Regions from separate parts of the Actinacidiphila reveromycinica genome, predicted to be linked through region 3. Evidence: predicted binding sites of a transcription regulator. Region 3 holds the regulator's gene; each other region holds the start of a gene.
The links. Region 3 encodes HrcA, which represses chaperone genes, less so after heat shock. Its sites were predicted from a motif close to TTNGCACTCNGNNNNNCNGAGTGCNAA; they were not measured.

Region 1 (10,093 bases), 780 kb from region 3:
CGGCCGCCCGGCCGCGGTCGCCGTCCGGTACGGCGGCTTCGCCGAGGTGCCCGGGCTGGAGCACCTCGTGGTCCTCGGCCACTACGGCGCCGAGCGCTGGGACGCCCGCAGCGGCGAGGCGCACACGCCGGCCGCCCCCGAGGGCGTCACCGCCGTCCGCGCCGAACTGCCCGGCTTCCTCGAGTCGGTGGGGCGGTGGCCGGGCCTGTGGATCGAGGACAAGGGCGGCCACGCGGTCGCCGTGCACACCCGCCGCACCGACGACCCCGACGCCGCCTTCGAGGCGCTGCGCGCGCCGCTGGGCGAACTCGCCGCGCGCCACGGCCTGGTGGTCGAACCCGGCCGGTACGTCCTGGAACTGCGCCCGCCCGGCGTCGACAAGGGCGTGGCCCTCACCGGCTTCCTCCGCGAGGCCGGCGCGGGCAGCGTGCTGTACGCGGGCGACGACCTCGGCGACCTCGCCGCGTACGCCGCGGTCGAGGACCTGCGGGCCAAGGGCCTGCCCGGGCTGCTGGTGGCCAGCGCGGGCGCGGAGGAGACCCCCCAGGAGGTGCTGGCGCGGGCCGACCTCACCGTGGCGGGCCCGGCGGGCGTCGTCCGCCTGCTGGACCACCTGGCCGACCGGCTGGCCTGACGGCGAGCGGGCGCCGGAGCGAGGAGGCCGGCCGCGGGAGCACCGGGTGCCGGAGCACCAGCCGGAGCACCGGCGGCGGGAGCGCGGGCCCGGCCCGCGCGGGCGGTCGGACGTCGCGGGGCCGGATGTCGAGGTGCCGGACATCGCGGGGCCGGATGTCGAGGTGCCGGACGTCGAGGTTGGTCAGACGTCGAGGGCGTGCAACTGGTCGAGGAACCACCGGGTGGGCGGGAGCGCGGTCGCCGCGGCGGCCAGGCGCTTGGAGCGGTCGGCGCGGTCGGCCTCGGGCAGGGTCAGCGCCTCGTTCAGGGCGACGGCGGTCGCGCGGATGTCGTACGGGTTGACCGTGAAGGCGTCGGCGCCCAGTTCCTCGAAGGCGCCCGCCTCGCGGGACAGCACCAGGGCCACTCCCTGGTCGGAGACGACCGGGACCTCCTTGGCCACCAGGTTCATGCCGTCGCGGATCGGGTTGACCAGGGCCACGTCGGCGAGGCGGTACGCCGCCAGCGAGCGGGCGAAGTCGTCGTCGACCTTGAGGATCACCGGCGTCCACCCGGCGGTGCCGAACTCGTCGTTGACCTCGGCGGCCACCCGGGAGACCTCCGCGGTGTACTCCCGGTAGCTCGCCAGGTCCTGCCGCGAGGGGTAGGCGAACGCCACGTGGACGACGCGCTCGCGCCACCCGGGGTGCTCGGTGAGCAGCCGCCGGTAGGCGTACAGGCCGCGCACGATGTTCTTCGACAGCTCGGTGCGGTCCACCCGGACGATCAGCCGGCGGCCCGGGCCGGCCTCGGCCCGCAGCGCCGCCATCCGCTCGACGACGTCCGGCCGCTGCGCGCGCTCGCGCAGGAACTCCGCGTCGGCCCCCAGGCCGTGCACGCCCAGCCGGGTGGTCCGGCCCCGGTGGGTGACCGACCCGCCGTCGGCGGACACCTCGGCGCCGAGCACGTCGGCGCAGCACGCGGCGAACGCGGCGGCCCAGCGGTGGGTGAGGAAGGCGGCCCGGTCGGCGCCGAGGACGCCTTCGAGCAGGCGCGCGGCCACGTCGTCGGGCAGCAGGCGGAAGTAGTCCGGCGGGGCCCACGGGGTGTGCGAGAAGTGGCCGATCCGCAGGTCGGGGCGGCGCTCGCGCAGCAGCGCGGGCACCAGCGCCAGGTGGTAGTCCTGCACCAGGACGGCGGCGCCCTCGGCGGCCTCCTGGGCGAGCGCGTCGGCGAACGCCTCGTTGTACGCCTCGTAGGCGGCCCAGTGGTCGCGGAACTCCTCGTCGAAGACCGGCTCGAAGGGGGTCTGGTAGAGGAGGTGGTGCACGAACCACAGCACCGAGTTCGCGATGTCGTTGTACGCCGCGTGGAAGACCTCCGGGGGGACGGCGATCATCCGCACCCCGGGCTCGGCGACCCCGCGCCGCACCGCCTCCCGGTCGCCGTCCGACAGCGCCGCGCACACCCACACGGCGCCCGCGTCGGGGCCGATCGCGCTCAGCCCGGAGACGACGCCGCCCCCGCCCCTGCGGCTGCCGAGGGTGCCGTCCTCCGCCACGGTGTACGACACCGGGCCGCGGTTCGACGCGACCAGAATCCGGGCACCCTGCGAAGATCCCTCCATGCCGCCAGCTTTGCCGGTTCCCGCGCAGCTCAAACGTCCCTCCGGTGTGCGCTTCGTCCCCCTCCGGCCCGGCCGCCCTACGCCGCCTTGCGGGCCAGGTACTCCGGGAGCGCGGCCATGGGGGGCCGTTCCTCCGTGTCGACCGGGTGGGTGCGGGGCACGAAGGCCGTGCCGGCCCGCCCGAACTGGGTGAGCTGCGGACGGACCAGGTGCCCGCGGGCGAGCCGGACCTGTGCGGTGCGGTAGATCGCCGCGGCCATCCGGCCGAGCGCCTGGCCGTCCTGGTGCCGGTGGTGCCGCACCCCGACGTCCACCTGCCCGAGGCCGTCCAGGCCCACCAGGTCCAGCGCGTCGACGAGCATGCCCAGCTCCACGCCGTACCCCACCGGGAAGGGCAGCCGCTCCAGCAGGGAGCGGCGGGCGGCGTACTCCCCGCCGAGCGGCTGGACGAACCCCGCCAGCCGCGGCCAGTGCAGGTTGAGCAGCGGACGGGCGACGAGTTCGGTGACGCGGCCGCCGCCCGCGGGCACCACGGCGCCGCCGGTCTCCAGCGGGCGGTCGTACATCGCCTTGACCAGGTGCACCGCGGGATCGGTGAGCAGCGGGCCGACGATCCCCGAGACGAACCGGGTGTCGAACTCGCGCAGGTCCGCGTCGACGAAGCAGACGATCTCGCCGCCGGTCACCAGCAGTGAGCGCCACAGCACCTCGCCCTTGCCGGGCAGGGCGGGCAGCCGCGGCAGGATCGCGTCCCGTTCGACCACGCGGGCTCCCGCGGCCGCGGCGACCTCGGCGGTGCGGTCGGTGGAGCCGGAGTCGACCACGACCACCTCGTCCACCAGCGGCACGGCCGCCGACATCAGGTCGCGGCGGATCGCGGCCACGATCGCGCCGACCGTCGCCTCCTCGTCGAGGGCCGGCAGCACCACGCTGACCGTGCCCTGGGCGCCGGCCGCGCGCTTGGCGTCCAGCAGCCGGCCGAGCGGCCGCTGTGCGGCCGACCACGACCGGGTGCGCAGCCAGTGCTCCACCTCGTCGAGCACGTGAGTCCTCTCCCTCGCGACGCCCCGGAACCGGGCGTGTGATCCATCTCGCGGTGCGGACGACTATCTCAATTGCCGCCCCTGTCGGTTACAGTCTTGAACAACGCGTGACGCCACCGCATGCCGGGGGCGCGACGCGCACAAACGCGACGGGTCCGGTCCGTACCGGCCCTGGTCGCCATACCGCTCATCCAGAGGGGCAGAGGGAACGGCCCGTAGAAGCCCCGGCAACCCTCCCGCCGACCGCGAGGTCACGCACGGTGGGGAAGGTGCCAATTCCGTCTCGTGACGCGCCCGCGTGCGAGGAAGATGAGGAGAAAGGGCCTCGCCTGTCATGGCTGCGCAAACCGTCGCAAGCACCACCGACTCCACCCCCGGCACCCAGGGTGCCCAGGACGCCGGAGCCCCCGCACCGTTCGGGCCGGCCGCCGCGCTGTCCTGCCGGGAGTGCGGCGCCCGCTACCCGCTGAGCCCGGTCTTCGCGTGTCTGGAGTGTTTCGGGCCGCTCGAAGTGGCCTACGACCTGCCGACCGGCGACCCCGAGGCGCTGCGCGCGCGCATCGAGGCCGGGCCGACGAACATCTGGCGGTACGCCCCGCTGCTGCCGGTGCCCGCCGACGTCACCACCAAGCCGAACCTGAACCCCGGCTGGACCAAGCTCGTCAAGGCCGACAACCTCGCCCGTGAACTGGGCATCACCGGCGGCCTGCACGTCAAGGACGACTCCGGCAACCCCACCCACTCCTTCAAGGACCGGGTGGTCGCGATCGCGCTGGAGGCCGCCCGCACCTTCGGCCTCACCACGCTGTCCTGCTCCTCCACCGGCAACCTGGCCGGCGCCGTGGGCGCCGCGGCCGCCCGCGCGGGCTTCCGCTCCTGCGTGTTCATCCCGCACGACCTGGAGGCCGGCAAGGTCGTGATGGCCGCGGTCTACGGCGGCGAGCTGGTCGGCATCGAGGGCAGCTACGACGACGTGAACCGCTTCTGCTCGGAGCTGATCGGCGACCCGATCGGCGAGGGCTGGGGCTTCGTGAACGTCAACCTGCGCCCGTACTACGGCGAGGGCTCCAAGACGCTCGCCTACGAGATCGCCGAGCAGCTCGGCTGGCGGCTGCCGGACAACCTGGTCATCCCGATCGCGTCCGGCTCCCAGCTCACCAAGATCGACAAGGGCCTCAAGGAGCTGATCGCGCTCGGCCTGGTCGAGGAGAAGCCGTACCGGATCTACGGTGCCCAGGCCGAGGGGTGCTCCCCGGTGTCGGCGGCCTTCAAGGCCGGGCACGACGTGGTGCGGCCGGTGAAGCCGGACACCATCGCCAAGTCGCTGGCGATCGGCAACCCGGCGGACGGCCCGTACGTGCTGGACATCGCCCGGCGCACCGGCGGGGCCGTCGAGGACGTGGACGACGAGCAGATCGTGGACGCGATCAAGCTGCTCGCGCGGACCGAGGGCATCTTCGCGGAGACCGCGGGCGGCGTGACCGTCGGCGTGCTGAAGAAGCTGATCGAGTCGGGGCAGCTCGACCCGGCCGCCGAGACCGTCGTGCTCAACACCGGCGACGGACTGAAGACCCTGGACGCGGTGGCGCCCACCACCGGACCGACCGCGACCATCCGCCCGACCCTTGCCGCATTCCGAGAGGCTGGCCTCGCATGAGTGCTTCCGTACGTATCCCCACCATTCTGCGCACCTACACCGGCGGCCAGGCAGAAGTGCCCGCCGAGGGTTCCACCCTCGCCGAGGTGATCAACTCCCTTGAGCGCGATCACCAGGGAATTTCGGCACGCGTACTGGACGACGCAGGAAAGCTGCGGCGTTTCGTGAACGTGTATGTCAACGATGACGACGTGAGGTTTTCCCAGGGTCTGGAGACGGCCGTGCCGGATGGCGCGAGTGTCTCGATCATTCCCGCTGTCGCCGGCGGCTGAACCTCCGGCCGTCCCTCGGATCGACGCACCCGTCGTCGGCCGAACCGAGCGCCGCCCGGCGGGAGTTGGGCGGCGGGCGCGGGTTCGGGCGGTTTGTGCCCCGTTCACCCCTGTGGGTGGACGGGGCATCCGCGTCACAGGGCGGTAGTTGAAGAGTTGTACAGTTGCCGGTGGCAATCTCGCGGCGCGGACACCCGGTGCAAGCGACCTCAGCGATTTATCGCCAAATTCACGAACGAATTCTGCCCTTCGTCCGGTATGTCCGGCCCGGCTTGCCCCGGCTTATCGTTTTTTCTCGGGCTATTTCCGATGGGTCGCGCCCAGAATTCTCGTCCGATTGACCTGTTGCAGACGGCATCCGTGCAGATACATTCAGCCGCGGTCGACGCGTTCCGGCGCACGCCCCCCAGGGGCCCCACCTGTCGACGGTAAGGGGTCAACGGGCGGGTGAGGTCTGACCCGGGCCCGTGAAGTGCGGGGCCGCGATAGGGCCAGCAATAGGGGAGTTAGGAATGGCTCAGGGCACCGTCAAGTGGTTCAACGCGGAGAAGGGCTACGGCTTCATCGCGGTCGACGGTGGTGCGGATGTCTTCGTCCACTACAGCGCGATCCAGATGGACGGGTACCGCACCCTCGAAGAAGGCCAGCGGGTCGAGTTCGAGATCTCGCAGGGTCAGAAGGGGCCGCAGGCGGACATGGTCCGTCTCGCCGGCTGACTTCACGGCGCGTTCGACCATCGACGCGACCTTTCACACGGAGGAGCCGCACCCCGCCCGGGGTGCGGCTCCCTCCTTTTCCGGCGCCCCGCCGGGGCGCCCCCGACCTGCGGGGCAACCCTGTTCACGACCGGACCCCCGGAGCGAACCGCTTGCACTCGCAGGGGGTGAGTGCTAATCATTGGCGTTAGCACTCTCCGCGTGAGAGTGACAGCAGGGCCGGGTCGGTGAGGGCCGTGCGGACGTCGGGAAGGAACCGGCGGCCGGCGGGCCGTCCGTCGCGGGCACCACACGGTCCCGAGCGCAAACAACCCAGTCCGCGGAGGACACTTCACCATGGCCAAGATCATCGCGTTCGACGAGGAGGCACGGCGCGGCCTTGAGCGCGGGATGAACCAGCTCGCCGACGCCGTCAAGGTCACCCTGGGCCCCAAGGGCCGGAACGTGGTCCTCGAGAAGAAGTGGGGCGCTCCCACGATCACCAACGATGGTGTGTCCATCGCCAAGGAGATCGAACTCGAGGACCCGTACGAGAAGATCGGCGCCGAGCTGGTCAAGGAAGTCGCGAAGAAGACCGACGACGTCGCCGGTGACGGCACGACGACCGCGACCGTCCTGGCCCAGGCCCTGGTCAAGGAGGGCCTGCGCAACGTCGCCGCCGGCGCCAACCCGATGGCCCTCAAGCGCGGGATCGAGAAGGCCGTCGAGGCCGTCTCCGCCGCGCTGCTGGAGCAGGCGAAGGACGTGGAGACCAAGGAGCAGATCGCCTCCACCGCCTCCATCTCCGCCGCCGACACCCAGATCGGCGAGCTGATCGCCGAGGCCATGGACAAGGTCGGCAAGGAAGGCGTCATCACCGTCGAGGAGTCGCAGACCTTCGGGCTCGAACTCGAGCTCACCGAGGGCATGCGCTTCGACAAGGGCTTCATCTCCGCCTACTTCGCCACCGACCTGGAGCGGATGGAGGCGTCGCTGGACGACCCCTACATCCTGATCGTCAACTCCAAGGTCTCCGCGGTGAAGGACCTGCTTCCGCTGCTGGAGAAGGTCATGCAGTCGGGCAAGCCGCTGCTGATCATCGCCGAGGACGTCGAGGGCGAGGCCCTGTCGACCCTGGTGGTCAACAAGATCCGCGGCACCTTCAAGTCCGTCGCCGTCAAGGCCCCGGGCTTCGGTGACCGCCGCAAGGCCATGCTCGGCGACATCGCCATCCTCACCGGTGGCACCGTCATCTCCGAGGAGGTCGGCCTCAAGCTGGAGAACGCCGGTCTCGACCTGCTCGGCCGCGCCCGCAAGGTCGTCATCACCAAGGACGAGACCACCATCGTCGACGGTGCCGGCGACACCGAGCAGGTCGGCGGCCGGGTCAACCAGATCCGTGCCGAGATCGAGAACAGCGACTCGGACTACGACCGCGAGAAGCTCCAGGAGCGCCTGGCGAAGCTGGCCGGCGGCGTGGCCGTCATCAAGGCCGGTGCCGCCACCGAGGTCGAGCTCAAGGAGCGCAAGCACCGCATCGAGGACGCGGTGCGCAACGCCAAGGCCGCCGTCGAGGAGGGCATCGTCGCCGGTGGCGGCGTGGCCCTGCTCCAGGCGACCGCCGTCTTCGAGAAGCTGGAGCTGGAGGGCGACGAGGCGACCGGTGCGGCCGCCGTCAAGATCGCCCTGGAGGCCCCGCTGAAGCAGATCGCGGTCAACGCCGGCCTTGAGGGCGGTGTCGTGGTGGAGAAGGTGCGCAGCCTCACCCCCGGCCACGGCCTCAACGCGGCGAGCGGCGAGTACGTCGACCTGGTCGCCGAGGGCATCATCGACCCGGCCAAGGTGACGCGCTCCGCGCTGCAGAACGCGGCCTCCATCGCCGCGCTCTTCCTCACCACCGAGGCGGTCATCGCCGACAAGCCCGAGAAGGCGGCCCCCGCCGCTCCGGGTGGCATGCCCGGCGGTGACATGGACTTCTGATCCACGGGGATCAGCGTCCGACGCGCCGAGGCGGCGCCCCCTCCCTTCGCGGGGAGGGGGCGCCGCCTTCGTCGTACGGCCGGCGGCCGGGCGGCCGGTCCGCGGCCGGCCGCGGGGGTCAGCCCGGGAGCACGGCCTCGACCGCGGCGCGCAGTTCGGGGTCCTGCGGGGTGATGCCCGGGCGGAAGCGCGCGACGACCCGGCCGGTCGGGTCGACCAGGAACTTCTCGAAGTTCCACTGCACGTCGCCCGCCGCGCCCTCGGAGTCCGCCTGGCCGGTCAGTGTGCCGTAGACCGGGTGCCGGTCGGGGCCGTTGACCTCGATCTTGCCGGCCATGGGGAAGGTCACCCCGTAGGTGGTGGAGCAGAACTGCGAGATCTCCTCGTTGGTGCCCGGCTCCTGGCCGCCGAACTGGTTGCAGGGGAAGCCGACGACGGTGAAGCCGCGCCCCGACAACTCCTTGTGCAACTCCTCCAGCGCGGTGTACTGCGGGGTCAGCCCGCACTCGCTCGCGACGTTCACCACGAGGGCGGCCTTGCCGCCGGTGAGCCGCCCGAAGGTGGTCGCCTCACCCGTCAACGTCGTCACAGCCACTTCATTGAGATCGCTCATGCCCTCCATCATGCCTCCCGCGGGCGCGGTCCCACCGGGCCCCGGGCCCATCCGCCGGCGCCTGGCGGGCCGGTGGCGGATGGGCCCGGCGCCCGCGGCGCCGCGGACGGGGGCGGCCCGACGGGTCAGGTCGCCGCGTCGAGCGCCACCCGCAGGTGGCCGTCGGAGGCGGCGAGCAGGCGGCCGGCCGTGGCGGCGTCCACCTTCGCCAGCAGGGTGAGGATCGCCGGCTTGACCTCGCCGTCGGTCGCGCTGAGCGCCTCCTCGATGGCGGTGTCGGCCGCCCCGGTGGCGAGCGCGACGATCCGCCGCGAGCGCGCCCGCAGCTTCTCGTTGGAGGCGCGGACGTCGACCATGAGGTTGCCGTAGGTCTTGCCGAGCCGGATCATCGTGATCGTCGAGAGCATGTTGAGCACGAGCTTCTGCGCGGTGCCGGCCTTCAACCGGGTGGATCCGACCACGAGTTCGGGTCCGACCACGACCTCGATGCCGTGGTCGGCCGCCGCCGCCAGCGGCGACCCGGCGTTGCAGGCCAGCCCGACGGTCAGCGCGCCGGCCCGCCGGGCGAACTCCACGGCGCCGAGCGCGTACGGCGTGCGGCCGGACGCGGAGATGCCCACCACGCTGTCGGCCTCGGTGAGCGCGAGCCCGGCCAGGTCCGCCGCCGCCAGGTCCCTGCTGTCCTCGGCGCCCTCGACCGAGGTCACCATGGCCTCCGGGCCGCCCGCGATCAGACCGACCACCTCGCGTCCCGGCGTGGTGTTGAAGGTCGGCGGGCACTCGCTCGCGTCGAGCACGCCGAGCCGGCCGGCGGTGCCGGCGCCCGCGTAGACCAGCCGCCCGCCGCGTCCCATGCGGGCGGCGATCCCGTCGATCGCGGCCGCGATCGACGGCAGTTGCTCGGCGACCGCGGACGGCACCGTGATGTCCTCGCCGTTCATGATCCGCGCGATCTCCAGCGTGGACCGCCGGTCGATCTCGGCGAGTTCGGGGCGGAACGCCTCCGTGGTGAGTGTCTCCAACTCCCGGCGCAACGCGGTGTACTGGTCGGTCATGTGCGGCTCGTTCATCCTTCTCGGGTGGGCTCGGTGCGGTGCGCGGCGGTCGCCCGGCAGCCGGCGGCGGGAGGAGGGGGGGCCGACGGCGGACGGGCGCCGCCGTCAACTGGGGCGCGGGGCGCGGTGGGTGTGCCGGTGGGCCAGGGCCTCGTAGGAGGCGGACAGCGCCGGTGCGGCGTCGTCGTACGTGCGCTGGGCCACCCCTATGAACAGGCAGTCCACCACGAGGAGTTGGCTGGTGCGACTGGACATCGCGGCCGGCCGCAGCTCGCTCTCCCGGGAGCAGGAGGTGGTGAGCACCACGTCGGCGTACTGCGTGACCGGGCCGTCGGCGCGGCCGCTGATCGCGATGGTGGTGGCGCCGCGGTCGAAGGCGACCCGCAGCGGTTCGATGACGTCCTGCGTGGTGCCGGAGTGGGTGATCGCCAACGCCACGTCGCCGGGCCGCAGTTGCACGGCGTTGGTGACCGCCAGGTGTGGGTCGGTGTGGGCGTGCGCGATCAGCCCGATCCGCAGCAGCTTCTGCGCCAGGT
Region 2 (10,093 bases), 2.6 Mb from region 3:
CGGGACCAGCTCGCGGGGGAGCCCGCCACCATCGACCAGTTGGGCCGCGACCTGAAGGCGGTGCTGGACGCCGCGGCGCCCCGCGGCCCGGTGGTGCTGGTCGGGCACTCCATGGGCGGGATGACGGTGATGGCCTTCGCCGACCAGTACCCGGAGTACGTCCGCGAGCGGGTCGCCGGGGTCGCGCTGGTCTCCACCTCGTCGGGCAAGCTCGCCGCGGACACCCTCGGCCTGCCCGCGGCCGGTGCCCGGGCGTTCCGCGCGATCGCGCCGGGGCTGCTGCGGGTGATGGGCCGCCAGGCGGAGCTGGTGGAGCGCGGCCGGCGGGCCACCGCCGAGCTGTTCGCCGGCGTCATCAAGCGCTACAGCTTCGGCTCCGACGACGTCGATCCCGCCGTGGCCCGCTTCGCCGAGCGGCTGATCGAGGCCACCCCGATCGACGTCGTGGCCGAGTTCTACCCGGCGTTCACCGCGCACGAGAAGGTCGGCGCGCTCGCCGTGCTGGACGGCCGGCCCGCGCTGGTGCTGGCCGGCGGCAAGGACCTGCTGATGCCGAGCGCGCACAGCGCGGAGATCGCGGCGCGGCTGCCGGACGCCGAACTGCTGGTGGTGCCGGGCGCCGGCCACCTGGTGCTGTTCGAGCGGCCCGAGGTGGTGGGCCCCGCGCTGGCGGCGCTGGTCGCGAAGGCCGCGGACGGCGTGCGCGCGCCCGTACCGCGGCGGCTGCGCGAGCTGACGGCCGCCGCCGACGCGTAGCATTCGCCTTCATGGGCAAACCGCACGACCCTTATCCCGCGGGCGCGGGCACCGCCGAGGACGCGCACGCGGTCCGGATCACCGTACGCACCGCGGAACACATGCGTGAGCTGGGACGACGGCTGGCCGCGCTGCTGGCCCCCGGCGACCTGGTCCTGCTCACCGGCGAGCTGGGCGCGGGCAAGACCACGCTCACCCGCGGGCTGGGCGAGGCGCTCGGCGTGCGCGGCGCGGTCACCTCGCCGACGTTCGTCATCGCCCGGGTGCACCCGTCACTCACCGGCGGCCCGGCGCTGGTCCACGTCGACGCCTATCGCCTCGGCGGCGGCCTGGACGAGATGGAGGACCTGGACCTCGACGTCTCCCTGCCGGAGTCCGTGGTGGTGGTGGAGTGGGGCGAGGGCAAGGTCGAGGACCTCTCCGACGCCCGGCTCCAGGTGGTGATCGGCCGCACGATCGGCGAGGAGCGGGACCGCACGGCGGACGGGGAGTCCCGTGAACGGGTCTCCCCGGGCGGCCTGGACGGGGAGCGGGACGGCGCGGACGACACGCGCGAGGTGACCGTGATCGGCATCGGGCCGCGCTGGGCCGGGCAGGACCTCACGCCGCTGGTCCTCTGAGCCGGTGCCCCGGTCGGCGGACCGGCCGGGGCCGGGAGGTTGCGCCGACACTCTGTCGGGAAGATGTTGCGCAGGAGCGGTTGGCCGTGGTGTGCTGGTAGCGGCCACCTGCTTAGGGTTGCCTAACTTCTCTTCCCGGGGAGGCGTGCATGACGTCCGAAGACGACGCCGCCGCACAGGCTCCGACGCCCACAGCGGCTGCACCGGCTGCACCGGCGGCATCCGCGGCGCCGGCCGGGTCCGCGGTGCCCGCGGTGCCCTCGGTGCGGGACCTCCTCGTGTCCTGCGCGGCCGCCCGTACGGTCTCCACGCCGCCCTCCGCCGACGAGGAGCGCACCGGGTCGCGGGGCCACCGGCCGACCGGCGGAACCGGACCGCGGCGGTAGTCGGAACCGGACCGCGGAGGTCGGCAGGGCCGCGGCGGTAGGCAGGGCGGGGCCGCGACGATGGGCGGGCGGAGCCGCGCCGTCCGGAGGCGCGGCCGACGCGGTACGGCCGCGGCGCGGCGCCCGTGCGGCGGTTCGCCGGTTCCCCGATTCCCGGGTTCGGCGGTGCGGCCGGGGCCGGATGGTTGCTACGGCACCACGGCGACCAGTGAACCCACGGGCGCGTGCCGCCAGAGCGCGTCCGCGTCCGCGGGCGCCTCGCGGATCGCGGCCCCCCGGGCGCCCGCGCCCCCCTCCGGAGCGAACCCGACGTTCACTCCATCGGTGGACGCGAACAGGACGACCCGGCCGCTCTCGCGGGCGAAGACGCGGTGCGTGCCGCGCGCGGGGGCCGCCGTGCCGCCGCGCACCCCGTAGCTGCGCAGCACACCGTCGTGCGCGTCCACCAGCCACACCCGGTGCCGGCCGAGGCTGTAGACCACCCGGGAGCCGTGCCCGGTGCCGGCCGGGAGCGCGGTGGAGGCGGCCGCGGACGTGCCGGAACCCGTGGCGGAGGGCGTGGCCCCGTCGGCAGCGGCGCCGTGCACGCCTCCCATGTGGCGCCGAGGCGGCGCGTCGGCCGCCGCGGCCGTCAGCGCGCCCACCACCGCGATCGCCGTCGCGAGGAACCCGGCCGCCGCGACTCCCGAGCTGATCCGCACCACGGGCGCCGTCCTCCCGTCGGACCGGCTCGCCGCCGGAACCGACTGTCATATAGGTGTAATAAGGCTTTTGTCGGATTTGAACGTAGCAGTCACCCCGCCCATGCCCCTGGCGCCCCGCCGCGCTCCCCGCGCGCCGTAGGCTGGGGGCGTGCTGCTGCTTGCCTTCGACACCGCCACGCCCGCCGTGACCGCCGCCCTGCACGACGGGGAGGAGGTGCTCGCCGAGTCCACCGTGATCGACGCGCGCAGGCACGGTGAGTTGCTGGTGCCCGCCGTCGACCGGGTGCTGGGCACCGCCGGCCGCGCGCTGGCCGACGTCACGGGCGTCGTGGTCGGCACCGGCCCGGGCCCGTACACCGGGCTGCGGGTCGGCCTGGTCACCGCCGCGTCGTTCGGCGACGCCCTCGGCGTTCCCGTGCACGGCGTCTGCACGCTGGACGGGCTGGCCTGGGCGGCCGGCGAGGCGGGGCTTGACGGACCGTTCACCGTGGCCACCGACGCCCGCCGCAAGGAGGTCTACTGGGCGCGGTACGACGGCCCGCTGCACCGTGTCGGGGAGCCCGCCGTGGACCGCCCGGCCGACATCGCCGCCGAGGTCGCCGGAATGCCCGCGGTCGGCGCGGGCGCCGCGCTCTACCCGGAGGTCTTCACCGACCGCCGGCCCGACCCGGCGCACCAGTCGGCCGGCGCGCTCGCCGCGCTCGCCGCCCGCCGGCTGGCCGCGGGCGAGACGTTCCCGCCCGCCCGGCCGCTGTACCTGCGCCGGCCCGACGCCCAGGTGCCGGCCGGCTACAAGGCGGTCCTGCCGAAGTGACCGAGCGCGTCGGCGCCGCCCCCGCCCCCGCGGGCGGCGTCATCCTGCGGGCCATGCGGTGGTGGGACCTGGACGCCGTGGTCGCCCTCGAACACGACCTCTTCCCCGAGGACGCGTGGTCGCGCGGCATGTTCTGGTCCGAACTGGCCGACGCCCGGCACCCGTCCGCCACCCGCACCTACGTCGTCGCCGAGCAGACCGAGCAGACCGAGCAGGGCGGGAAGGCCGAGCAGGGCGGGAAGGCCGGGCGGACCGCGTCTCCCGGAGGACCCGAAGGAGCAGGCCCGCCCGCCCCCGCCGGGGAGGGAACCGCCGCCCCGCGGATCGTCGGCTACGCCGGCTTCGCCGCCGTCGCCGGCACCGGCGACGTCCAGACCATCGCCACCGCCCGCGACCAGTGGGGCAGCGGCCTCGGCGGCCGCCTGCTCACCGAACTGCTGCGGGCCGCCACCGCCGCCGAGTGCCACGAGGTGCTGCTGGAGGTGCGGGTGGACAACCCCCGTGCCCAGCGGCTCTACCAGCGCTTCGGCTTCGAGCCGATCGGCGTGCGCCGCGGCTACTACCAGCCCGGCAACGTGGACGCGCTCGTGATGCGGCTGGCCGACCCCGCGCAGACCGTCGCGGCCGACCTTCGTCGAGGAATCTGAGGATCTGAGGAACTGATGGCTGACGAACCCCTGGTCCTGGGTATCGAGACCTCCTGCGACGAGACCGGCGTCGGCATCGTCCGCGGCCACACCCTGCTCGCCGACGCCGTCGCCTCCAGCGTGGACGAGCACGCCCGCTACGGCGGCGTGGTGCCCGAGGTCGCCAGCCGCGCGCACCTGGAGGCCATGGTCCCGACCATCCAGCGCGCCCTGAAGGACGCCGGGGTCAGTGCCCGCGACCTGGACGGCATCGCCGTCACCGCCGGCCCGGGGCTGGCGGGCGCGCTGCTGGTCGGCGTCTCGGCCGCCAAGGCGTACGCCTACGCGCTCGGCAAGCCGCTGTACGGCGTCAACCACCTGGCCTCGCACATCTGCGTCGACCAGCTCGAACACGGCGCGCTGCCCGAGCCGACGATGGCCCTGCTGGTCTCCGGCGGCCACTCCTCGCTGCTGCTCGCCCCCGACATCACCGGCGACGTCCGCCCGCTCGGCGCGACCATCGACGACGCGGCCGGCGAGGCGTTCGACAAGGTCGCCCGGGTGCTCGGCCTCGGCTTCCCCGGCGGCCCGGTGATCGACCGCCGCGCCCGCGAGGGCGACCCCTCGGCGATCGCCTTCCCGCGCGGCCTGACCGGGGGGCGCGACCCGCTCTACGACTTCTCCTTCTCCGGCCTGAAGACCGCCGTGGCCCGCTGGGTCGAGGCGCGCCGCAGGGACGGCCAGGACGTGCCGGTCGCCGACGTGGCGGCGTCCTTCCAGGAGGCCGTGGTCGACGTGCTGACCCGCAAGGCCGTCCGCGCCTGCAAGGACCACGGCGTCGACCACCTGATGATCGGCGGGGGAGTGGCCGCCAACTCCCGGCTGCGCGCGCTCGCCCAACAGCGCTGCGAGGACGCGGGCATCCTGCTGCGGGTGCCGCGCCCCGGGCTGTGCACGGACAACGGCGCGATGGTCGCCGCGCTCGGCGCCGAGATGGTCGCCCGCGGCCGCGCGGCCTCCACGCTCGACCTGCCCGCCGACTCCTCGCTGCCGGTCACCGAGGTCTCGGTCCCCGGCCACACCCACGACGCGGACGCCCCCCACGGCCACGCCGGCGGCAGCGGCCACGGCCCCGCGCACACCCATGACCACGACCACGTGCACGAGTTGAGCAAGGACAACCTCTACGGATGACCGTCACGCTGATGTGGGAGGCGGCCGCGGCCGACGACCGCGGCGCCGAGCTCCTGGACTGGGCCCGGCGGCAGGAACTGTCCGACACGCCCCAGCGGGTGGAGTACCTGACCGCGCCCGGTGACCGGGTGCTCGTCATCAGCTGGTGGGACGCGCCCTACGGCGCCGAGCTGCCCGAACTGCCCGATCCGCCGCCGGAACTGGTCCGCCGCCAGGTGCACCGCTGGCGGTTCGTCTCGGTCGCGGTCACGCCCTGATCCGGCCGTCCCACGCCGCCGGCCCGCCCACGAGCATGGCCGGCGCGCCCGCCGTCCGGGTCAGGAACACCGTCGCCTCGTGCGGCCCCTGCGGCCGTACCCGGCGCCTCAACTCCTCCGGCTCCATGGCGAATCCGCGCTTCTTCACCGTCAGCCGGCCCACCCCGCGCTCACGCAGCAGCGCCTTGAGCCGCTTGAGGTTGAACGGCAGCGCGTCCCGGATCTCGTACGCCGCCGCGTACGGCGTCGGGTGCGGCACGTCGCCGGTGACGTACGCGATGGTCGGGTCGATCAGCCCGCCGCCGACCTCCTCGGCGACCAGGGCGACCAGGTGCGCGCGGATGACCGCGCCGTCCGGCTCGTACAGGTACCGGCCGACCGGGCGCACCCGCGGGGCCGGCGGCGGGCCGGGCGCGGCGAGGCCCGCCCCGCCCGGCAGCAGGGTGGCGCGCACCGTGCCGGGCCCGGTGCCGAACCACAGCGCGGCCTCCTTCACCTCGCCCCGGTCCGAGACCCACTCCGCCTCGGCGTCCCCGGGCACCGCCTCGTGCGGCACCCCCGGCGCGACCTTCACCGCCGCGTACGGCACCGCGCGCGCCGCGTCCAGCGCCCAGGACAGCGGCGGGGAGTACGCCTCCGGGTCGAACGTGCGGCCCCGGCCGGAGCGGCGCGCCGGGTCCACGAACACCGCGTCGTACCCGGCGGTGTCCACGTCGGCGACGTCCGCGCAGCGCACCTCGATCCGGTCGGCCAGGCCCAGCGCCCGCGCGTTGGCCCGCGCCACCGCGCAGGTCAGCGGGTCGCGGTCCACCGCCAGCACCTCGATGCCCGCGCGGGCCAGCGCGACCGCGTCGCCCCCGACGCCGCCGCACAGGTCGGCCAGCCGCCGCACGCCCAGCGCCCGGAACCGCTCCGCCCGGTGCGCGGCGACCGCGGCTCGGGTCGCCTGCTCGACACCGTTCGGCGTGAAGTACATCCGCGCCGCGTCCTCGGCCGCGAACTTCGCCGCGGCGCGCTGCCGCAGCCGGCTCTGCCCGAGGGCCGCGGAGACCAGTTCCGGCGGGTGGGCCCGCCGCAGCCGGGTGGCCGCGGCCAGCTCGTCCGCCGGGTCGTGGTCGCGCAACTCGCGCAGCAGCTCCTGCCCTTCGCCGGTCAGCAGGGCATCGAATTCCTCGGGGTTCACGCCTCCATTGTCCGCGCCCCGGCGCCGGGCGCGGACCCGTTCGTGCGGCTCTGCTGGCACTCCGCTTGACCGAGTGCTAAGCGCGTCCTAGTCTCGGTTCTGGCACTCGGCCCCGCTGAGTGCCAGAACTCAGCGACGGGCAGGTCCGGCACCCGCGACGACGGGCCTACCAGGTCGCCGACCCAGACAGACACTCCCGTGAGCCCTTTGAAGGGGGAGGTCGGATCGTGACGACCGCCAGCACCAAGGTTGCCATCAAGCCGCTTGAGGACCGCATCGTGGTCCAGCCGCTCGACGCCGAGCAGACCACGGCCTCGGGCCTGGTCATTCCGGACACCGCCAAGGAGAAGCCCCAGGAGGGCGTCGTCCTGGCCGTGGGCCCGGGCCGCTTCGAGGACGGCAACCGCCTGCCGCTCGACGTCGCCGTCGGCGACGTCGTGCTCTACAGCAAGTACGGCGGCACCGAGGTGAAGTACAACGGCGAGGAGTACCTCGTCCTCTCGGCCCGCGACGTTCTCGCGATCATCGAGAAGTAATCTTCCGGCCCACCACAGCCGTGATCCCGCCCCGGGACTCCGCGCCCTCTTCCGGCCGGGGCCGGGGCGGTTTCGTTGACCGTCCTCACTGACTGACGACGACATACGAGTAGACGAGGTAGTTCGCAGGCATGGCCAAGATCCTGAAGTTCGACGAGGACGCCCGTCGCGCCCTTGAGCGCGGCGTCAACAAGCTCGCCGACACCGTGAAGGTGACCATCGGCCCCAAGGGCCGCAACGTCGTCATCGACAAGAAGTTCGGCGCCCCGACCATCACCAACGACGGCGTGACCATCGCCCGCGAGGTGGAGATCGAGGACCCCTACGAGAACCTGGGCGCCCAGCTCGTCAAGGAGGTGGCGACCAAGACCAACGACATCGCGGGTGACGGCACCACCACCGCGACCGTGCTCGCGCAGGCGCTGGTCCGCGAGGGTCTGCGCAACGTCGCCGCCGGCGCCTCCCCCGCCGCCCTGAAGAAGGGCATCGACGCGGCCGTCAAGGCGGTCTCCGACGACCTGATCGCCACCGCCCGCGCGATCGAGGGCAAGGAGGACATCGCCGCCGTCGCCGCGCTGTCCGCCCAGGACAAGCAGGTCGGCGACCTGATCGCCGAGGCGATGGACAAGGTCGGCAAGGACGGCGTCATCACCGTCGAGGAGTCCAACACCTTCGGCCTGGAGCTGGACTTCACCGAGGGCATGGCCTTCGACAAGGGCTACCTGTCGCCCTACTTCGTCACCGACCAGGAGCGGATGGAGGCCGTCCTCGACGACCCGTACATCCTCATCCACCAGGGCAAGATCGCCTCGATCCAGGACCTGCTGCCGCTGCTGGAGAAGGTCATCCAGGCCAACTCCTCCAAGCCGCTGCTGATCATCGCCGAGGACGTCGAGGGCGAGGCCCTGTCCACCCTCGTGGTCAACAAGATCCGCGGCACCTTCAACGCGGTCGCGGTCAAGGCCCCGGGCTTCGGTGACCGCCGCAAGGCCATGCTGGGCGACATCGCCACGCTGACCGGCGCCACCGTCATCGCCGAGGAGGTCGGCCTCAAGCTCGACCAGGCCGGTCTGGACCTGCTGGGCAGCGCCCGCCGGGTCACCGTCACCAAGGACGAGACCACCATCGTCGACGGCGCCGGCGACAAGGCCGAGATCGAGGGCCGGGTCGGCCAGATCAAGGCCGAGATCTCCTCGACCGACTCCGACTGGGACCGCGAGAAGCTCCAGGAGCGCCTGGCGAAGCTGGCCGGCGGCGTCTGCGTGATCAAGGTCGGCGCGGCCACCGAGGTCGAGCTGAAGGAGAAGAAGCACCGCCTGGAGGACGCGATCTCCGCGACCCGCGCGGCCGTCGAGGAGGGCATCGTCTCCGGCGGTGGCTCCGCGCTCGTGCACGCGGTCAAGGTGCTCGGCGACAACCTCGGCAAGTCCGGCGACGAGGCGACCGGTGTCGCCGTCGTGCGCCGCGCCGCGGTCGAGCCGCTGCGCTGGATCGCCGAGAACGCCGGCCTGGAGGGCTACGTCATCACCTCCAAGGTCGCCGAGCTCGACAAGGGCCACGGCTTCAACGCCGCCACCGGCGAGTACGGCGACCTGGTCAAGGCCGGCGTCATCGACCCGGTGAAGGTCACCCGCTCCGCCCTGGAGAACGCGGCGTCGATCGCGTCCCTGCTGCTCACGACCGAGACCCTGGTCGTCGAGAAGAAGGAAGAGGAGCCGGAGGCCGCTGCCGCCGGTCACGGCCACAGCCACTGACGCGCTCCCGCGCCACAGGCCCCTCCGCGGCCTTGAGGGCCCGCCACCTCGTGCACCGAGGTGGCGGGCCCCGGTCGTTCGCGGGTACGGGGCGAAGGGCCGGTGGAAGCGGGGTGCGTCCGCCGGCGCGCGGGGGGAGCGGGGGAGCGGGCACGTGTCCGACGGTGCACGGGCCCGGTGGCCCGCGCCCCTACTTCCGGGCGCCGCGCAGCTTCGGGTCGTAGCGGCCGGTCCGGCCGGCCGCGGCGCTGAAGAGCGTCGGGGGCACGTGGCGGGCGAGCGAGACCGCCACCTTGTAGCGGGCGGACGGGACGCTGACGACACGGCCCCTGGCCAGGTCGCGCAGCGCGGCGGCGACGACCGCGTCCGCGTCGAGCCAGGCCCACGACGGCAGCCCGGAGGCGTCCATGCCCGCCCGCGCGTGGAACTCGGTGCGCACGAAACCCGGGCACAGGGCGAGGAAGCGCACCCCCGAGCCGCGCAGTTCGTGCGCGATCCCCTCGGTGAACCGCACCGCCCACGCCTTGCTCGCCGCGTAGGTGCCGCGCGGCATGTAGGCGGCGACCGAGGAGACGTTCACCACGAAGCCGTGCCGCCGCTCCCGCATGCCCTCCACCGCGGCCGTGGTCAGCCGCAGCACCGCCTCGCAGTGCACCTTGAGCATCCGCACCTCGTCCTCGATCGGCGCGTCGAGGAAGGCGCCGCGGTTGCCGAACCCGGCGTTGTTCACCAGCACGTCCACCGGCCGGGCCGGCTCGCGCAGCCGCGCCTCGACCGCCGCGATCCCGGCGTCCGCCGCGAGGTCCGCGGCGAGCACCTCCACCTCGACGCCGTACCGCTCGCGCAGGTCCGCCGCGGACCGGGCGAGCCGCTCGGCGTCCCGCGCGACCAGCACCAGGCCGTGTCCGTCGGCGGCGAGCCGGCGGGCGAAGGCCGCGCCGAGTCCCGCGGTCGCCCCGGTCACCAGAGAAGTCGTCATGCCGCCAGCCTAGGGTCTGTCCGGCCGATCCTGCCGGGATCGCGGCGCCCGGCACCGCACCGCCCCCGCGGTGCCGAAGCCTCCACGGGCGACCCGGTACGCGGATGCTTCTCCGCCTTGCGATGCACGGCGCCGGACGCCGCGAGCCCGACCGGCACGATCCGCCGGACAGCCCCTGGGAGCGACCGGGCGCCGACGACGCGGTGCCCCGACCGCGCACCGCGGCGCGCCGGTCAGCGGGACAGGCGGCGACGGATCGCGGCACGGTCCTCGGCGGGGAACGC
Region 3 (10,093 bases):
CAGGCCGAGGCCCGAGCCGTCGAGCTGGGGGTCGTCGCGGTGGGTGCCCTGGTGGCCGCCGGCCTCGACGCCCTGCACGCACAGCGCGTCGGCCCCGGCCCACTGGGCGGCGAGCGCCTCCGCGGGCGTGGTGACGGTGACCACGGTGCAGGTGCCGGCCTTCGCGAAGGCGTCCAGCACGGCCCGGTCGGGGCAGCCGAAGGTGAAGCTCACCATCGGCACCGGGTCCTCCAGCAGGATCGCCACCTTCGCGTCGTACGCGTCGTCGGAGCCCGTCTCCGGGTCGCCGAGCTCCGTGCCGTACCAGGCCGCCTCGCCGGCGAGCTGCTCGGCGTAGACCGCGACGGCGGAGGGGTCGACGGTGTCGGGCTGCGGCATGAACAGGTTCACCCCGAAGGGCTGCGACGTGGCGTCCCGCAACTGCCGGATCTCCTGGTACATCGCGTCGGACGTCTTGTACCCGGCGGCGAGGAAGCCGAGGCCGCCGGCGCCCGAGACGGCCGCCGCCAGTCGCGGGTTGGAGGCCCCGCCGGCCATCGGGGCCTGCACGATCGGGTACGCCGAGTAGGAGGAGAGATCGGTCAACGCGGACATGCGGTCATCGTGCCACGTACGGTGTGGTGCCCCGCGCCGCGGGGTGGCCCGGGCGGGAGCCCGCCGGCGGCGGACCGCCCGCCGAGCGGCGCCCCGGACCACAGGCGGGCACGGGTTCCGCCACACGGGCGCCCCGGACTCCGCGTACGGAAGCCCGGCCGGCCGCACCGGCACCCCGGACCGCGGGCGGCCGCACCGGCACCCCGGACCCGGCCGGGGTGCCCGGACGGCCATGCGGCCTACCGCCCGTTGAACGCGTCCTTCAGCCGCGAGAACAGCCCCTGCTGGCCCGGCGCGAACTGCCCGGTGGGCCGCTCCTCGCCGCGCAGCTTCGCCAGCCGCCGCAGCAGCTCCTCCTGGTCGGCGTCGAGCTTGTGCGGGGTGACCACCTCGACGTGCACGATCAGGTCGCCGCGCCCGCCGCCGCGCAGGTGCGTGATGCCGCGCTGGTGCAGCGGGATCGACTGGCCGGACTGGGTGCCGGGCCGCACGTCGACCTCCTCCAGGCCGTCGAGTGTCTCCAGCGGGCACTTGGTGCCGAGCGCGGCCGCCGTCATCGGGATGGTGACGGTGCAGTGCAGGTCGTCGCCGCGGCGCTGGAAGACCGCGTGCGGCAGCTCGCGGATCTCCACGTACAGGTCGCCGGCCGGGCCGCCGCCGGGGCCGACCTCGCCCTCGCCGGCGAGCTGGATGCGGGTGCCGTTGTCGACGCCGGCCGGGATCTTCACCGTCAGCGTCCGGCGCGAGCGCACCCGCCCGTCGCCCGCGCACTCCGGGCACGGGGTGGGCACCACGGTGCCGAAGCCCTGGCACTGCGGGCACGGCCGGGAGGTCATGACCTGGCCGAGGAAGGAGCGGGTGACCTGGGAGACCTCACCGCGGCCGCGGCACATGTCGCAGGTCTGCGCGGAGGTGCCGGGGGCGGCGCCCTCCCCGTTGCAGGTGCCGCAGGTGACCGCGGTGTCCACCTGGATGTCCTTGGTGGTGCCGAACGCGGCCTCGTCCAGCTCGATCTCCAGCCGGATCATCGCGTCCTGGCCGCGCCGGGTGCGCGAGCGCGGGCCGCGTTGCGAGGACTGGCCGAAGAAGGCGTCCATGATGTCGCTGAAGTTGCCGAAGCCGGCGCCGAAGCCGCCCGCGCCGCCGCCTCCGCCCGCCGCGGACAGCGGGTCGCCGCCGAGGTCGTAGACCTGTTTCTTCTGCGGGTCGGAGAGGACCTCGTAGGCCGCGTTGATCTCCTTGAACCGCTCCTGCGTCTTGGGGTCCGGGTTGACGTCCGGGTGCAGCTCGCGGGCGAGGCGGCGGAACGCCTTCTTGATCTCGTCCGGGCCCGCGTCGCGGCGCACGCCGAGCACGGCGTAGTAGTCCGTGGCCACCTACGACTCCGCCAGGATCTGTCCGACGTAACGTGCCACTGCGCGTACCGCTCCCATCGTTCCGGGGTAGTCCATGCGGGTCGGTCCGACCACGCCTAGCTTGGCGACTGCCTCGTCGCCCGAACCGTAGCCGACCGCCACCACGGAGGTGGAATTGAGGCCCTCGTGAAAATTCTCATGCCCGATCCGGACCGTCATGGTGCCGTCGGCGGTCTCCCCGAGGAGTTTGAGGAGCACCATCTGCTCCTCCAGCGCTTCGAGCACCGGGCGGATCGTCAGCGGGAAGTCGTGGTGGAACCGGGTCAGGTTGGCCGCCCCGCCCAGCATGATCCGCTCCTCCTTCTCCTCGACGAGGGTCTCCAGGAGGGTGCTGAGGACCGTGGCGACCGACGGGCGGTCGTCCGGGTCGAAGCTCTCGGCCAGGTCCTGCACCAGCGGCGGCACGTCGGGGAAACGGCGGCCGGTGACACGGCTGTTGAGCCGGGCGCGCAGGTCCGCGAGGACCGTCTCGCCCACCGGGCCGGGACAGTCGATGATCCGCTGCTCCACCCGGCCGGTGTCGGTGATCAGCACCAGCATCACCCGGGCCGGCGCGAGCGCGAGCAGTTCCACGTGCCGCACCGACGAGCGGGTCAGCGACGGGTACTGCACCACGGCGACCTGCCGGGTGAGCTGCGCGAGCAGCCGCACGGTGCGGGCCACCACGTCGTCGAGGTCGACGGCGCCTTCGAGGAAGTTGTGGATGGCGCGGCGTTCGGCGCCCGACAGCGGCTTGACGCCGGCGAGCTTGTCCACGAACAGGCGGTAGCCCTTGTCGGTGGGGATGCGGCCGGCGCTGGTGTGGGGCTGCGCGATGTACCCCTCGTCCTCCAGCACCGCCATGTCGTTGCGCACGGTGGCCGGGGACACCCCGAGCGAGTGGCGCTCGGTGAGCGCCTTCGACCCGACCGGTTCCTCGGTACCGACGTAGTCCTGAACGATGGCACGCAGCACTTCGAGTCTGCGTTCGCTCAGCATCGCGTACCTCCAACCCGGTGTCCCGGCCCAGCCGCCTGGCACTCCTCCGTTTCGAGTGCCAGCGCTCCCGCCCTCAGTGTACGGCGCGGCGGCAAGGGCTCGGCAAGAGCGACGGCGATCCGGTCTCGCGCGGCGGGCGGTACGGGCGATACGCGCGGTACGTACGGTGCCCGGCGCGGTCCCGGAGCCGCCGGCCGGTCCGCCGTACGGGGGGCGGCCCGGCGGAAGGCGCCGGCGGGGGCGCCGGCGGGGGTACGGCGCGCGGGGCGGCGGGCAGGGCGATAGCGTCGAGGCGTGAGTGATGAGGACAGGGCCGGAGCCGGCACGGCGCCCGGCGCCGGCGGATCGGGGTGGGAGCACCTCGCCCCGGGCGTCGCCAGGCGGCGGCTGCCGCACCTCGACGTGACCATCGGGCTGGTGGTCGGCGCCGAGGGCGTGCTGATCGTCGACACCGGGTCCACGCTGCGCGAGGGCGCGGAGCTGCGCGCCCAGGCCGAGGCGCTGACCGGCCGCCCCGTCACCCATGTCGTCCTCACCCACGGGCACTTCGACCACGTCTTCGGTGCCGCGGCCTTCCCCGACGCCGAGGTGTACGGCCACCGGGCGCTCGGCGAGGGGCCGGGCGGCGGCCCCGAGGCGCTGCGGGCGGACGCGGTCGCGCACGGGACGGACCCGGTGGAGGCGGCCGCGGCGGCCGCGGCGCTGCGCCGGCCGACCCGGCCCGTCATCGACCGGCTCGCCCTCGACCTCGGCGACCGCCCGGTCGTGCTGGTGCACCCCGGGCCCGGGCACACCGGCCACGACGTGGCCGTGCTCGTGCCCGGCGCCACCGCCAGCGATCCGTCGGTGGTCTTCTGCGGCGACCTCGTCGAGGAGTCCGGGGCGCCCCAGGCCGGTCCCGACGCCTTCCCGGCGCGGTGGCCGGCGGCCCTGGACGCGCTCCTGGCCCTCGGCGGCGAGACGGCCCGCTACGTCCCCGGCCACGGCGCGGTGGTCGACGCCCGTTTCGTGCGTGCGCAGCGCGACGCCCTGGGCTCCTGAACGCTCGCGCCCCCTCCCGCCGGCCCGGGGACCGGCCGCCGGGGTGCGGGCAGGCCGAAGTGCGGGGCCGAAGTGCGGGCCCGGCGGCGGGTTGCCCTACTCCCCCCGGCCCGGCCCTGCTTACGATCGTGCCCATGCGCAGCAGGAGTTACGACCCTGACCTGACCCCGCCGTGGAAGAAGTCCGGCCCGGTACCGGAGGTGGCCGCGGACCGCGACCTGGTCGTCGAGGAGGTGACCACCGGCTTCTGCGGGGCCGTGGTCCGCGTCGAGAAGACCGCCGAGGGCCTGACGGTGACCCTGGAGGACCGCTTCGGGAAGCTGCGGGTCTTCCCGATGGCCCCGCGCGGGTTCCTGATCGACGGCCGCACCGTGACCCTGGTCCGCCCGCGCGCGGCCGCCCCGGCCCCGCGCGGCCCGCTGCTGTCGGCGTCCGGCTCGATCGCGGTGCGGGGCGCGAAGGCCAGGGTGGCCCGGGCCGGCCGGATCTACGTCGAGGGCCGCCACGACGCGGAGCTGGTGGAGCGCGTGTGGGGCCACGACCTGCGGGTCGAGGGCGTCGTCGTGGAGTACCTGGAGGGCGTGGACGACCTGCCCGCCATCGTCTCGGCGTTCTCCCCCGGCCCGGACGCCCGGCTCGGCGTGCTGGTGGACCACCTGGTGCCGGGGTCGAAGGAGTCCCGGATCGCCGAGTCCGTCACCGGCGCCGACGTGCTGGTGGTCGGGCACCCCTACATCGACGTGTGGGAGGCCGTGAAGCCTTCCTCGGTCGGCATCGCGGAGTGGCCGCGGGTGCCGCGCGGCGAGGACTGGAAGACCGGCGTGTGCCGGGCGCTGGGCTGGACGGACCTGACCACCGGCGAGGCGTGGCAGCGCATCCTGGCGTCGGTGGGGTCGTACAAGGACCTCAAGCCCGAGCTGCTGGGCGCCGTGGAGCACCTGATCGACTTCGTGACGGCGCCGTAGGGGCCGCGCCCGCGGCGGGCGGAGCCCTCAGTCGACCAGGTCCCTGACCACGGCGTCGGCGAGCAGCCGGCCGCGCAGGGTGAGGACGGCGCGGCCCTCGGCGTAGGGGCCGGGCTCCAGGAGGCCGTCCCGCACGGCTTGGGCGGCGGCCTTCGCGCCCTGCTCGGCCAGGATCTCCAGCGGGCAGCCGTCGGCGAGCCGGAGCTCCAGCAGGACGCGCTCGACGCGGCGGTCCTCGCCGGTGAGCAGTTCCCGGCCGACGCCGGGGCTGCGCCCCTCCGCGAGGGCCTGCGCGTAGGCGCCCGGGTGCTTGGCGTTCCACCACCGCACCCCGCCCACGTGGCTGTGCGCGCCGGGCCCTGCGCCCCACCAGTCCGCGCCGGTCCAGTACAGCTCGTTGTGCCGGCAGCGCGCGGCGGGCCCGGTGGCCCAGTTGGACACCTCGTACCAGCCGTAGCCCGCAGCCGAGAGCCGCTCCTCGGCGATCAGGTAGCGGTCGGCGTGCACGTCGTCGTCGGTCGGCGGCACCTCGCCGCGCCGGATGTCGCGGGCGAGCCGGGTGCCCTCCTCCACGATCAGCGCGTACGCCGAGACGTGGTCGGGTCCGGCGCCGATCGCGGCGTCCAGCGACGCGTGCCAGTCCTCGTCGCTCTCCCCGGGGGTGCCGTAGATCAGGTCGAGGTTCACGTGCCCGAAGCCGGCGGCGCGGGCCTCGGCCACGCACGCCTCGGGGCGCCCGGGGGTGTGGGTGCGGTCCAGCACCTCCAGGACGTGCCGCCGGGCGCTCTGCATGCCGAACGACACCCGGTTGAAGCCGGCGGCCCGCAGCTCGGCCAGGTAGGCCGGGTCGACGGACTCCGGGTTGGCCTCGGTGGTCACCTCCGCGTCCGGCGCGAGCCCGAACTCCGCGCCGACCGCGGCGAGCATCCGGCCGAGGTCGGCGGCCGGCAGCAGCGTGGGGGTGCCGCCGCCGACGAACACGGTGCTGACCTGGCGGGGGTCGTCGCCGAGCACCTTGCGGGCCAGCCGGACCTCCTCGGCCAGCACGTCCGCGTAGGTGTCACGCGAGGCCAGCACCCCGCCCGAGCCGCGCAGCTCGCTCGCGGTGTACGTGTTGAAGTCGCAGTACCCGCACCGCGTGGCGCAGTACGGCACGTGCAGGTAGAACCCGAGCGGACGGTCCTCGGCGCCGTCGGACGCGGAGGGCGGCAGGCCGCCGTCCGCGGGCACGGGTTCCCCCTCGGGAAGTACGGAAGGCATACCGCCAGTATCCGCCACCCGGGCGCGGTGCCCTGCCGGGTGCCCCGGGCCCCGCGCCTCCCGGGGCGCCCCGGGCCCTCCGCCCCCGGGTGGCGTCCGGCCTCACGCCTCGCGGGCGCCCTCGTACATCTCGTCGATCAGCGGGGCGAACTCGCGCTCGACGACCGGCCGCTTCAGCTTGAGGCTGGGCGTGAGGTCGCCGTGCTCGACGTCGAGGTCGCGCGGCAGGATGCGGAACTGGCGGATCTGCTGCCAGCGCTGGAGGCCCTCGTTGAGCTCCCGGACGTACCCCTCGACCAGCTCGCGCACCTCCGCGGTGCCGACGAGTTCGGCGTAAGGCCGGCCGGCCAGGCCGTTGTCCCCGGCCCAGCCCAGCAGCGCCGGCTCGTCGAGGGCGAGCAGCGCCGAACAGAAGTTGCGGCCGCCCCCGATCACCAGCACGTTGCTCACGAACGGGCAGACCGCCTTGAACTGGCCCTCGACCTCGGCCGGCGCGATGTACTTGCCGCCGGAGGTCTTGATCAGGTCCTTCTTGCGGTCGGTGATCTTCAGGAAGCCGTCGGGCGACAGCTCGCCGACGTCCCCGGTGTGGAACCAGCCGTCCGGCTCCAGCACCTCGGCGGTCTTCTCGGGCAGCCCGTGGTAGCCCTGCATGATGCCGGGGCCGCGCAGCAGGATCTCGCCGTCCTCGGCGATCCGCACCTCCAGGCCGGGCAGGGCCTTGCCCACGGTGCCGGTGCGGTAGGACTCCCCGGGGTTGACGAAGCTCGCCGCGCTGGACTCGGTCAGTCCGTACCCCTCCAGGATGTGGATGCCGGCGCCGGCGAAGAAGTAGCCGATCTCGGGGGCGAGCGCGGCCGACCCGGAGACGCAGGCGCGCAGCCGGCCGCCGAACGCCTCGCGCAGCTTCCCGTAGACCAGCCGGTCGGCGACCGCGTGCTTGCTGCGCAGCGGCAGCGGGACGGTCGGGGCGCCGGTCAGCCGCATGCTGTTCTGCGCGGCCTTGGCGTAGTCGCGGGCGACCTGGGCGGCCCACTGGAAGATCTTGTACTTCGCGCCGCCGCCCTCCCTGGCCTTGGCGGCGACCCCGTTGTAGACCTTCTCGAAGATCCGCGGCACGGCGGCCATGTAGGTGGGCCGGACCACCGGCAGGTTCTCGATGATCTTGTCGACCCGGCCGTCCACGGCCGTGACGTGGCCGATCGTGATGTGCCCGGCGGTGAGCACCTTGCCGAAGACGTGCGCGAGCGGCAGCCACAGGTACTGCACGTCGTTCTCGTCGAGCAGCCCGACGGCCTGGATGGCGCGGGCCATGTACGCCCAGGCGTCGTGCGGCAGGCGCACGCCCTTGGGGCGGCCGGTGGTGCCGGAGGTGTAGATGAGGGTGGCGAGCTGGTCCTTGGTGAGCGCGGCGACGGCGTCGGTGACGGCGGCCGGGTGCTGCTCCAGGTAGGCCGCGCCGCGCTTCTCCAGGTCGGCCAGCGACAGCACCCAGCCGTCGCCGTCGGCGTCGGTGGCTCCGGCCGGGTCGATCACCACGACGTGCGCGAGGTCGGGCAGGTCGGCGCGGCGCTCGCGGGCCTTGGCGAGCTGGCCGGCGTCCTCGGCGATCAGCACCCGGCTGTCGGAGTCGGCGAGGATGAACGCGGTCTCCTCGGCGTTGGTGGACGGGTAGACCGTGGTGGTGGCGGCGCCGGCGCACAGCACGCCGAGGTCGGCCAGGATCCAGTCCACCGAGGTGTTCGCGGCGATCGCGACGCGCTCCTCGGGGCGCACCCCGAGGTCCATCAGGCCGGCCGCGATGGCGTTCACCCGCGTCGCGGCCTGCCCCCAGGTCAGCGAGCGCCACTCGTCGGGGCCCTCCCCGGACGCGGGTGGCACCGGCATGCGGTACGCCTCGGCGTCCGGCGTCGCGTCGACCCGCTCCAGGAAGAGCGTGGCCACGGACGGCGGCCGGTTCTCGATCAACGTCTGCGTGTCGGTCACGACAACCTCCGGGCCCGAACGGCGTTCTTAACTCACCAGTAACCTGTCCGCGATCAGGGTAGAGGCCACACGTCCGACATGTAAGGGGGAACGGGCGGCGGGTCGTGAACCGTGACCGGCTCCACCCGTCCCGCCCGCTCCCCCGCCCTGCCGCGCGGCGCCGCCTGCGAGCGCTACTTCTTCGCCTTGGCCTCGCCCTCGGAGTCGGTGGACAGCACCGCGATGAACGCCTCCTGCGGCACCTCGACGTTGCCCACCATCTTCATCCGCTTCTTGCCCTCCTTCTGCTTCTCCAGCAGCTTGCGCTTGCGGGAGATGTCGCCGCCGTAGCACTTGGCGAGGACGTCCTTGCGGATGGCGCGCACGGTCTCGCGGGCGATGACCCGGGCGCCGATGGCGGCCTGGATCGGCACCTCGAAGTTCTGCCGCGGGATCAGCGCGCGCAGCTTGCCGACCAGCCGCACCCCGTAGGCGTACGCCTTCTCCTTGTGGGTGATCGCGGAGAACGCGTCGACCTTGTCGCCGTGCAGCAGGATGTCGACCTTCACCAGGTCGGCGGCCTGCTCGCCGGTGGGTTCGTAGTCCAGCGAGGCGTAGCCGCGGGTCTTGGACTTGAGCTGGTCGAAGAAGTCGAAGACGATCTCGGCCAGCGGCAGGGTGTAGCGGATCTCCACCCGGTCCTCGGAGAGGTAGTCCATGCCGAGCAGCGAGCCGCGCCGGTTCTGGCACAGCTCCATGATCGCGCCGATGAACTCGGTGGGGGCGAGCACGGTGGCGCGCACCACCGGCTCGTGCACCTCGGCGATCTTGCCCTCGGGGAACTCGCTGGGGTTGGTGACGGTGTGCTCGGCGCCGTCCTCCATGGTGACCCGGTAGACCACGTTGGGGGCGGTGGCGATCAGGTCGAGGCCGAACTCGCGCTCCAGCCGCTCCCGGATCACGTCCAGGTGCAGCAGGCCGAGGAAGCCGACCCGGAAGCCGAAGCCGAGGGCGGCGGACGTCTCCGGCTCGTAGACCAGCGCCGCGTCGTTGAGCTGGAGCTTGTCCAGGGCCTCGCGCAGTTCGGGGTAGTCGGAGCCGTCCAGCGGGTACAGGCCGGAGAAGACCATCGGCTTGGGGTCCTTGTAGCCGCCCAGCGCCTCGGTGGCGCCCGCGGTCTGGGTGGTGATGGTGTCACCGACCTTGGACTGGCGGACGTCCTTCACCCCGGTGATCAGGTAGCCGACCTCGCCGACGCCCAGGCCGTCGGCGGAGAGCATCTCCGGGGAGTTGGTGCCGATCTCCAGCAGCTCGTGGACCGCGCCGGTGGACATCATCCTGATCCGCTCGCGCTTGGTGAGTTGGCCGTCGATCACCCGGACGTAGGTGACCACGCCGCGGTAGGAGTCGTAGACCGAGTCGAAGATCATCGCGCGGGCCGGGGCGTCGGCGACGCCGACCGGCGGCGGCACGTCGCGGACCACCCGGTCCAGCAGCGCGTCCACGCCGACGCCGGTCTTCGCGGAGACCCGCAGCACGTCGGCGGGGTCGCAGCCGATCAGGTTGGCCAGCTCGTCGGCGAACTTCTCCGGCTGGGCGGCCGGCAGGTCGATCTTGTTGAGCACCGGCACGATGGTGAGGTCGTTCTCCATCGCGAGGTAGAGGTTGGCGAGCGTCTGCGCCTCGATGCCCTGCGCCGCGTCGACCAGCAGGATCGTGCCCTCGCAGGCGGCCAGCGAGCGGGACACCTCGTAGGTGAAGTCCACGTGGCCGGGGGTGTCGATCATGTTGAGGATGTGGGTGCGGCCTTGGTCGTCGCCGGCGGTCGGCGCCCACGGCAGCCGGACGGCCTGCGACTTGATGGTGATGCCGCGC

Region 1: a site for HrcA is predicted at 6,118-6,144, ahead of groL (chaperonin GroEL). Genes of this name have one in related genera too.
Region 2: a site for HrcA is predicted at 6,594-6,620, ahead of groES (co-chaperone GroES). Genes of this name have one in related genera too.

The regions. Positions count from the first base shown of each region.
Region 1 is NZ_AP018365.1:3,441,271-3,451,363, reverse strand. It holds gene otsB (trehalose-phosphatase) at 1-634, shown strand, start outside; gene RVR_RS14185 (alpha,alpha-trehalose-phosphate synthase (UDP-forming)) at 818-2,242, opposite strand; gene RVR_RS14180 (glucosyl-3-phosphoglycerate synthase) at 2,320-3,285, opposite strand; SAM riboswitch class I at 3,470-3,601, shown strand; gene thrC (threonine synthase) at 3,620-4,942, shown strand; gene RVR_RS14170 (ubiquitin-like small modifier protein 1) at 4,939-5,214, shown strand; gene RVR_RS14165 (cold-shock protein) at 5,727-5,930, shown strand; gene groL (chaperonin GroEL) at 6,267-7,889, shown strand; gene RVR_RS14155 (glutathione peroxidase) at 8,008-8,502, opposite strand; gene murQ (N-acetylmuramic acid 6-phosphate etherase) at 8,628-9,557, opposite strand; gene RVR_RS14145 (MurR/RpiR family transcriptional regulator) at 9,663-10,093, opposite strand, start outside.
Region 2 is NZ_AP018365.1:5,258,283-5,268,375, forward strand. It holds gene RVR_RS22380 (alpha/beta fold hydrolase) at 1-756, shown strand, start outside; gene tsaE (tRNA (adenosine(37)-N6)-threonylcarbamoyltransferase complex ATPase subunit type 1 TsaE) at 768-1,376, shown strand; gene RVR_RS22390 (hypothetical protein) at 1,951-2,466, opposite strand; gene tsaB (tRNA (adenosine(37)-N6)-threonylcarbamoyltransferase complex dimerization subunit type 1 TsaB) at 2,615-3,280, shown strand; gene RVR_RS22400 (GNAT family N-acetyltransferase) at 3,334-3,927, shown strand; gene tsaD (tRNA (adenosine(37)-N6)-threonylcarbamoyltransferase complex transferase subunit TsaD) at 3,943-5,100, shown strand; gene RVR_RS22410 (hypothetical protein) at 5,097-5,357, shown strand; gene RVR_RS22415 (class I SAM-dependent methyltransferase) at 5,347-6,540, opposite strand; gene groES (co-chaperone GroES) at 6,768-7,076, shown strand; gene groL (chaperonin GroEL) at 7,208-8,830, shown strand; gene RVR_RS22430 (SDR family NAD(P)-dependent oxidoreductase) at 9,021-9,809, opposite strand; gene RVR_RS22435 (MOSC domain-containing protein) at 10,043-10,093, opposite strand, start outside.
Region 3 is NZ_AP018365.1:2,657,338-2,667,430, forward strand. It holds gene RVR_RS10935 (nitronate monooxygenase) at 1-594, opposite strand, end outside; gene dnaJ (molecular chaperone DnaJ) at 834-1,970, opposite strand; gene hrcA (heat-inducible transcriptional repressor HrcA) at 1,971-2,987, opposite strand; gene RVR_RS10950 (MBL fold metallo-hydrolase) at 3,282-4,028, shown strand; gene RVR_RS10955 (DUF3097 domain-containing protein) at 4,163-4,993, shown strand; gene hemW (radical SAM family heme chaperone HemW) at 5,021-6,253, opposite strand; gene RVR_RS10965 (AMP-dependent synthetase/ligase) at 6,356-8,239, opposite strand; gene lepA (translation elongation factor 4) at 8,413-10,093, opposite strand, start outside.